DNA from 2 places in the Micromonospora sp. CA-249363 genome. Region 2 is predicted to be linked to the other one. Evidence: riboswitches for the same ligand, from Rfam matches in the RefSeq annotation. Region 2 holds a riboswitch; the other holds the start of a gene.

Region 1 (3,399 bases), 730 kb from region 2:
CGAAGTAGGCGGGGAGCACATCAGTCGGGCGGGTCGTGGAACACGGCCCGCCCGACATCCGTTCCGGGCCCGCCCGACCGGCGGCCCCGGCTCGCTGCCCCGGATCCGGGGCAGCTCTAGAGGAGCCGCGGTAGGCCCTCGTCACCAGTCCGCCGGTGCCGGTGCCGCGTCCAGGCGGAGCTGCCACCGTGGACCGTGGTCGGTGAGTCGGACGACGGCCAGTGGCGCGACGTCGAACTGCCGGTACGCCGCCAGTGGCAGATCCAGGGCGTGCACGAGCGCGACCCGGATCACGAGCGGGTGCGTGACGGCAGTGACCCGTCGACCGGCGCCGCGCTGCGCGTCCAGCCACCGACCGACGCGCCGGCGCAGCGCGACGACCGACTCACCGCCGTGTGGCGCCGCGTCCGGCGCAGACAGCCACTCGCGCAGCCCGTCCGGTCGCGACGCGGCGATCTCCGCCAGGGACCGCCCGGTCCAGTCGCCGTAGTCGCAGTCGGTCAGCGCCGTCTCGACGGTGGGCGCGAGGCCGAGAGCGTGGGCGGTCTCCACGGCCGCCGCCGCGGGGCTGGACAGGCACGCCACGGCGTGACCCTGTCGCCGGCCCGTACCAGCGGGGGACAGGGCGAGGGCGGCGCGCCGGCCGCCCTCGTCCAGACTGTCGTCCCCGCCGAACCGGGCCTGCCGCAGGGCGGCGGTGTGACCGTGGGCGACCAGCCGCAGACTGGTGGCGCTCACCCCGCCAGTCGTGCGTCGGCGACCACGCGCTGGCGGTGCGTCAGGGCGGCGAAGAGCAGGCCGATCCCGGTCCACAGCACCACCTGGGTGCCGAGCGAGGCGAGGCGGAAGCTCCACAGCAGCGTCGCCGGGAAGTCGCCGGGGACCTCCTGGAACGACGGCAGCACCACGTACGACACGACGGTGACCAGCAGGAACCCGCCGACCGCCGCGCTGACGCGCAGCCACACCGGGGCGCGCTCGCCGACCGACCGGTAGCCCAGCGAACCGGACCAGACCGCCACCAGGCCGAGCACCACCATCAGCAGGTAGGTGACCGTGCGCTGGTTGATGGTGGCCGGGTCGCCGATGGCCGGCGGATTCGGCGGGTACTTGAGGAACGGCACGATCACCGCGCCGAGCAGCGCGCCACCGGCCAGCAGCAGCCCGGACCGCCCGTCGTCGGCGGTCCGCCGACGACGGCTGAGCAGGACGTACGCGCTGGCCAGCAGACCGCCCATCGCGGCGCCGAAGAGGCCGGTGGCCAGGAACAGGCCGCCGCGCTGGCCGTTGCGGCCGACCAGGGCGTCCTCGCCGTGCTGGTGCCCGTCGGCGACGGGCTCGGCGTGTGTGGCCGCCTCCTCGATGGCGATGGCCGCCTCGACGTGTGGCTCCCCGACGACGTAGGCGAACGTCCCGGCGAGGAGGCCGGCCACCAGGCCGGCGAGCAGCCCGCGCAGCAGGACCGAGACGAACGTGGGTGCGGTGCCCGTCAGTGGCACGGGACACCGAGCAGGTGCCGGCCGTCGTGCATCAGCTCGTGCAGGTACATCCCGCTGCGCGAGACGGCCCCCTGGTCGAAGGCGACGAGGTAGGTCAGCAGGGCGAGCGCGGCGACGGTGGCCAGTACCGTCCACAGGAGACGGGTCGGGACAGCGGGGTGCGCCAGCGGCTGGCTGGACGTGGAGCTGGACATGCGTGGACGAACCTCCTCGGGGATGACGCGTCCCCATCGCAAGGCTGCGGACGACCGAGCGTCCTGGCTCGCGACCCCCGGGCTGGGGACCGCTCACAGTGGCGCGACCGCGCCGGATTCTCACCGGCTTCCCTCGCGTCGCCGCAGATAGTGGGTCGACCGTAGCGGTGCCGGTTCTCCTCGGTCAAGCCGATGACGACGGTCGGGGCGTCACCGTCCGCCGTCCGGCCCGAGTCGATCGACGAGGACCGTCACCGTCGACCGCGACACGCCCGAGACCGACATGTGGGGTGTGACAAACGTGCTCGCCCCTATATATGGTGTCGACCGCAGCTGGTTCGGCCGTTCCGAGTGAGTGGTCGAGGCAAGAGGGAACCCGGTGGAAATCCGGGACTGTCCCGCAGCGGTGAGTGGGAACGACCGCCGTCATCAGCACTGGGCCATCGGCCTGGGAAGCGACGGCCAGTAGGTGACCGGGTGGGCCCGGTCGCGCCCGCGAGTCCGAAGACCTGCCAGCGCGCCGCGTACCCGAACCCGGGCGCGCGGCGGTCCGAGGCCGCGCGGTACGGCTGACGCCACCTGACCCACGCCCGCGCGGCGTGGAGTCCGGCGGTGTCCGCCTCCTTGCGTCCGAGGGCCCTTGAGGTCTCGAACTCCCGAGGAGTGAGTGGTGACAGTCACCGAGGTGGTCCCGGTCAGCGGCGAGGCCGTGCGGCGGACGCCGATGCAGGTGCGCAAGCGCGACGGCGGCACCGAGGCCGTGGACGTGAACAAGATCGTCCGGGCGGTCGAGCGGTGGGCCGACGACCTGACCGACGTCGACCCGATGCGGGTGGCCACCCGTACGATCAGCGGCCTCTACGACGGCGCGACGACGGCCGAGCTGGACCGGCTGTCCATCCAGACGGCGGCCGAGATGATCGGCGCGGAGCCGCAGTACTCGCGCCTGGCCGCGCGGCTGTTGGCCGGCTACGTCGACAAGGAGGTGCGGCGGCAGGGCGTCACGTCGTTCAGCGCGGCGATCCGGGCCGGCCACGCCGAGGGTCTGATCGGTGACGAGACCGCCGCGTTCGTCGCCGCCCACGCGGAGACGTTCGACAACGCCGTCGACGCCGACGGCGACCGCCGCTTCGAGTACTTCGGCCTGCGCACCGTCTACGACCGGTACCTGCTGCGCCACCCCACCACCCGGTTGGTGCTGGAGACCCCGCAGTACTGGCTGCTGCGGGTGGCCTGCGGCCTGTCCCGTACGCCGCAGGAGGCGGTCGACTTCTACCGGCTGATGTCCAGCCTCGCCTATCTGCCCAGCTCGCCGACCCTGTTCAACTCCGGTACCCGGCACACCCAGATGTCCTCGTGCTACCTGGTGGACTCGCCCCGCGACGAGCTGGACTCGATCTACGCGCGGTACGCCCAGGTCGCCAACCTGTCCAAGTTCGCCGGTGGCATCGGCATCGCGTTCTCCCGGGTCCGGTCCCGGGGCGCGCTGATCCGGGCCACGAACGGGCAGTCCAACGGCATCGTGCCGTGGCTGCGTACGTTGGACGCGAGCGTCGCGGCGGTCAACCAGGGCGGCCGGCGCAAGGGCGCGGCCTGCGTCTACCTGGAGCCGTGGCACCCGGACATCGAGGAGTTCCTCCAGCTACGGGACAACACCGGCGAGGACGCCCGGCGTACGCACAACCTCAACCTGGCCAACTGGATCC
Region 2 (3,399 bases):
GTCTCGTTGGCGACGATCGCCAGCAACCAGGAGCGGAAGGACGACTCTCCCCGGTAACGGGACAGCTTGCGGTAGCCCTTCACGAACGCCTCCTGGACGACGTCCTCGGAGTCCGAACCCGCACCGAGCAGCACCGCCGTCCGGTACGCGGACGCGGTGTGCCGGGCGACCAGGAGGTCGTACGCCTCCAGGTCACCGGATCGGGCGCGGCTGACGAGCACGTCGTCGTCCAGGGGGAACCTCCGGTCGGACTCGCACTGATGACACCACCCGCGCGCGTCGGGTTCCGCCCCGGACGAGTCAGATTTCTCCCACCCGCCGTCCAGCGTGTTGCCAGGAATCGGTGCTGAACTGGGAGTGGAGTCGAGGGAGAGGGGCTGGGCATGGGCTGGTTCAACCGGCGGTCTCGAAGCGCCGAGGCGACCCCGACGAAGCTGGACCGGGAGGCCACCCGGGAGGACCTCGCCGCGCTGGAGGCGTTCGTCACCAGCCGGCGGGGCGTGGAGTTCTACCTGGAACCCGAGACGACCGCCACCGACACCACCGTGGTCGCGATCGCCCATGACGGCGAGTGGATCCGTCGCCGCACCGGCACACCCCGTGCGGCCGGCGACATCGCCCGCAAGCACGCGGTGCCGCTGTACGAGGCGGCCCGCACCGGCTACCCGGAGCGGATGCGGGTGTGGAATCGGGCACACCCGGAGCGCCACGCCCGCTGAGCCCTCCGCGTCAGACCGTCCCCGCGTCCCCGCTGATCTGCCGGGCCGGGATGACCGACCAGCGTGCCGGATGGGCGGCGCCACGCTGAGCGACCGCGCGGGCCAGGGCGTGTGACGCGTCCTTTGCTCTGCTTCCCTATACGCGACAGCCAGCGGGCCGCAGTGTCGCCTATGGGGAAGCAGAGCAAAGGACCGTGGGTGCAGGTCCGGGGGGGCATCGCGGTGTGCCGATCCGTCGCCGCGTCACCCGCCGATCCGTCGCCGCGTCACACCCGCCCGGCGGGTCGGGGCGGCGTTGACCGGCGGCTCGGCGGTGTGGCAGCATTCGCGGCCTGACGGCAGTGAAGGAAGTCGGTGCGAATCCGACGCGGTCCCGCCACTGTCACCGGGGAGTGATCCCCCCTCGTGAGTCACGACCGTGTGTCTGCGGTTGGAAGGCCGGGGGAGAGCGTCGATCCGGAAGCCAGGATACTTCGGCCGTCGGGACGTACCCCAGGGCGTGGACACCCGAGGAGGACCCGATGACGCTTGGCGTCTCCACCATCGACGGCCGCAGCCGTCTTCCGCACCGCTGCCGTCTCCCGCACTGCGGCCGTGCTGTCGCCGCGATCGGCATCGACTCCGTTTCCCGCTGAGTTCCGCGCCACGCCACCCGTCGCTGCCGGCCCCGTGCCGGTGAGCGGTCCGGGCCGCGGCGCCCCCTGAACCCCGCGCTCACCCCACGTCGTCGCCGAATCGCCTCCGCGAACGCGCTGACGTTACCGTCCGGAGCCTGCCGTGCGCATTCTGCTGCTCTCCACCGCCGACACCGACCTGCTGGCCGCCCGTGCCAGCGACGCCGACTACCGGCTCGCCAACCCCGCCCGCGTGGCGGCCGGCGAGGTGCCCGCCCTGCTGGACGGGGTCGGCCTCGCCGTCGTACGCCTGCTCGGGGGACGGCAGGCGTGGCCGGACGGCCTCGCCGCGGTGCTCGCGAGCGGCGTGCCCACGGTCGTGCTCGGCGGCGAGGCGCTGCCCGACGCGGAGCTGATGGCGGTCTCCACGGTGCCGTCCGGGGTGGTCGCCCAGGCCCTCGCGTACCTGGTCGAGGGTGGGCCGGACAACCTGGGGGAGCTGGCCCGGTTCCTCTCCGACACGGTCCTGCTCACCGGCGAGGGATTCGCCCCGCCCGCGCCGACCCCGTCGTACGGCGTGCACGGTGAGTACCCCACCGAACCGGATCGGCCCACCATCGGGATCGTCTTCTACCGGGCGCACGCCCTGGCCGGCAATACCGCGTTCGTCGACGTGCTGGCCGAGGCGGTGCGCGCGGCCGGCGGCAACCCGCTGCCGATCTTCTGCGGTTCGCTGCGCGGGCTGACCGCCGGCGCCGGCCCGCTCGGGCTCTTCGCCCGCTGCGACGCGTTGCTGGTCACCGTCCTCGCGGCCGGTGGCGCGGTCGCGGCGGACGCCTCCTCGGGCGGCGACGAGGACGCCTGGGACGTCGGCGCGCTCGCCGCCCTGGACGTGCCGGTCATCCAGGCGCTCTGCCTGACCAGCACACGCGAGCAGTGGGCCGGCAGCGACGCCGGACTGTCCCCGTTGGACGCGGCGATGCAGGTGGCCATCCCCGAGTTCGACGGCCGGATCGTCACCGTGCCGTTCTCGTTCAAGCAGGTCGACGCCGACGGTCTCTCGGTATACGTCGCCGACCCCGAGCGGGCCGCCCGCGTCGCCGGCATCGCGGTGCGGCACGCCCGGCTGCGGTACGTGCCGAACGCCGACAAGCGGATCGCCGTGGTGCTCAGCTCGTACCCCACCAAGCATTCCCGGGTCGGCAACGCCGTCGGGCTGGACACCCCGGCTTCGGCGGTCCGGCTGTTCGCCGCGCTCGCCGAGGCCGGCTACGACCTGGGCCACGCGCCGCCGCCCACGGACGGTGACGCGTTGATCCACGCGTTGATCGCCGCAGGTGGGCACGACGTGGAGTGGCTCACGCCGGAGCAGTTGGCGGCCGCCGAGGCGCGGGTGCCCGGGGAGACGTACCGGCGGTGGTTCGAGCAGATCCCGGTCGAGCTGCGCGCGCGGATGCGGGAGCACTGGGGTGAGCCGCCCGGCGAGCTGTACACCGAGGGCGGTGACATCGTGCTGGCCGGGCTGCGCTTCGGCAACGTGGCGCTGCTGATCCAACCGCCACGTGGTTTCGGGGAGAACCCGATCGCCATCTACCACGACCCGGACCTGCCGCCGAGCCACCACTACCTGGCCGCGTACCGCTGGCTCGCCGCTCCGGTCTCGGACGGCGGCTTCGGCGCGGACGCCGTGGTGCACCTGGGCAAGCACGGCACCCTGGAGTGGCTGCCGGGCAAGGGACTCGGCCTGGCCGCCGACTGCGCGCCCGACGCCGTCCTCGCGGACCTGCCGCTGGTCTACCCGTTCATCGTCAACGACCCCGGTGAGGGCACCCAGGCCAAGCGGCGGGCGCACGCCGTGGTCGTCGACCACCTGGTGCCGCCGATGGCCCGCGCCGAAACGTACGGCGACCTGGCCAAGCTGGAGCAACTGCTGGACGAGTACGCCACCGTGCAGGCGCTCGACCCGGCCAAGGTGCCCACCGTGCGGGCCCAGATCTGGGACCTGGTGCGTGCCGCCGAGCTGCACCACGACCTGCACACCGAGGCGATGCCCGACGCGGACGACT

Evidence for each region. A riboswitch is a leader RNA that binds a small molecule or an ion and turns the genes downstream of it on or off. The one in region 2 is predicted to bind cobalamin.
Region 1: linked by a shared signal. The riboswitch ahead of ACQPZK_RS12575 (CbtB domain-containing protein) and the one ahead of cobN (cobaltochelatase subunit CobN) in region 2 are both predicted to bind cobalamin.

Annotation. Positions count from the first base shown of each region.
Region 1 is NZ_CP192020.1:2,744,749-2,748,147, forward strand. It holds gene ACQPZK_RS12560 (GH92 family glycosyl hydrolase) at 1-8, shown strand, start outside; gene ACQPZK_RS12565 (histidine phosphatase family protein) at 142-738, opposite strand; gene ACQPZK_RS12570 (CbtA family protein) at 735-1,499, opposite strand; gene ACQPZK_RS12575 (CbtB domain-containing protein) at 1,490-1,693, opposite strand; cobalamin riboswitch at 1,729-1,868, opposite strand; cobalamin riboswitch at 2,011-2,224, shown strand; gene ACQPZK_RS12580 (ribonucleoside-diphosphate reductase subunit alpha) at 2,418-3,399, shown strand, end outside.
Region 2 is NZ_CP192020.1:3,470,067-3,473,465, reverse strand. It holds gene ACQPZK_RS16065 (RNA polymerase sigma factor) at 1-221, opposite strand, end outside; gene ACQPZK_RS16060 (hypothetical protein) at 384-719, shown strand; cobalamin riboswitch at 1,039-1,215, shown strand; gene cobN (cobaltochelatase subunit CobN) at 1,497-3,399, shown strand, end outside.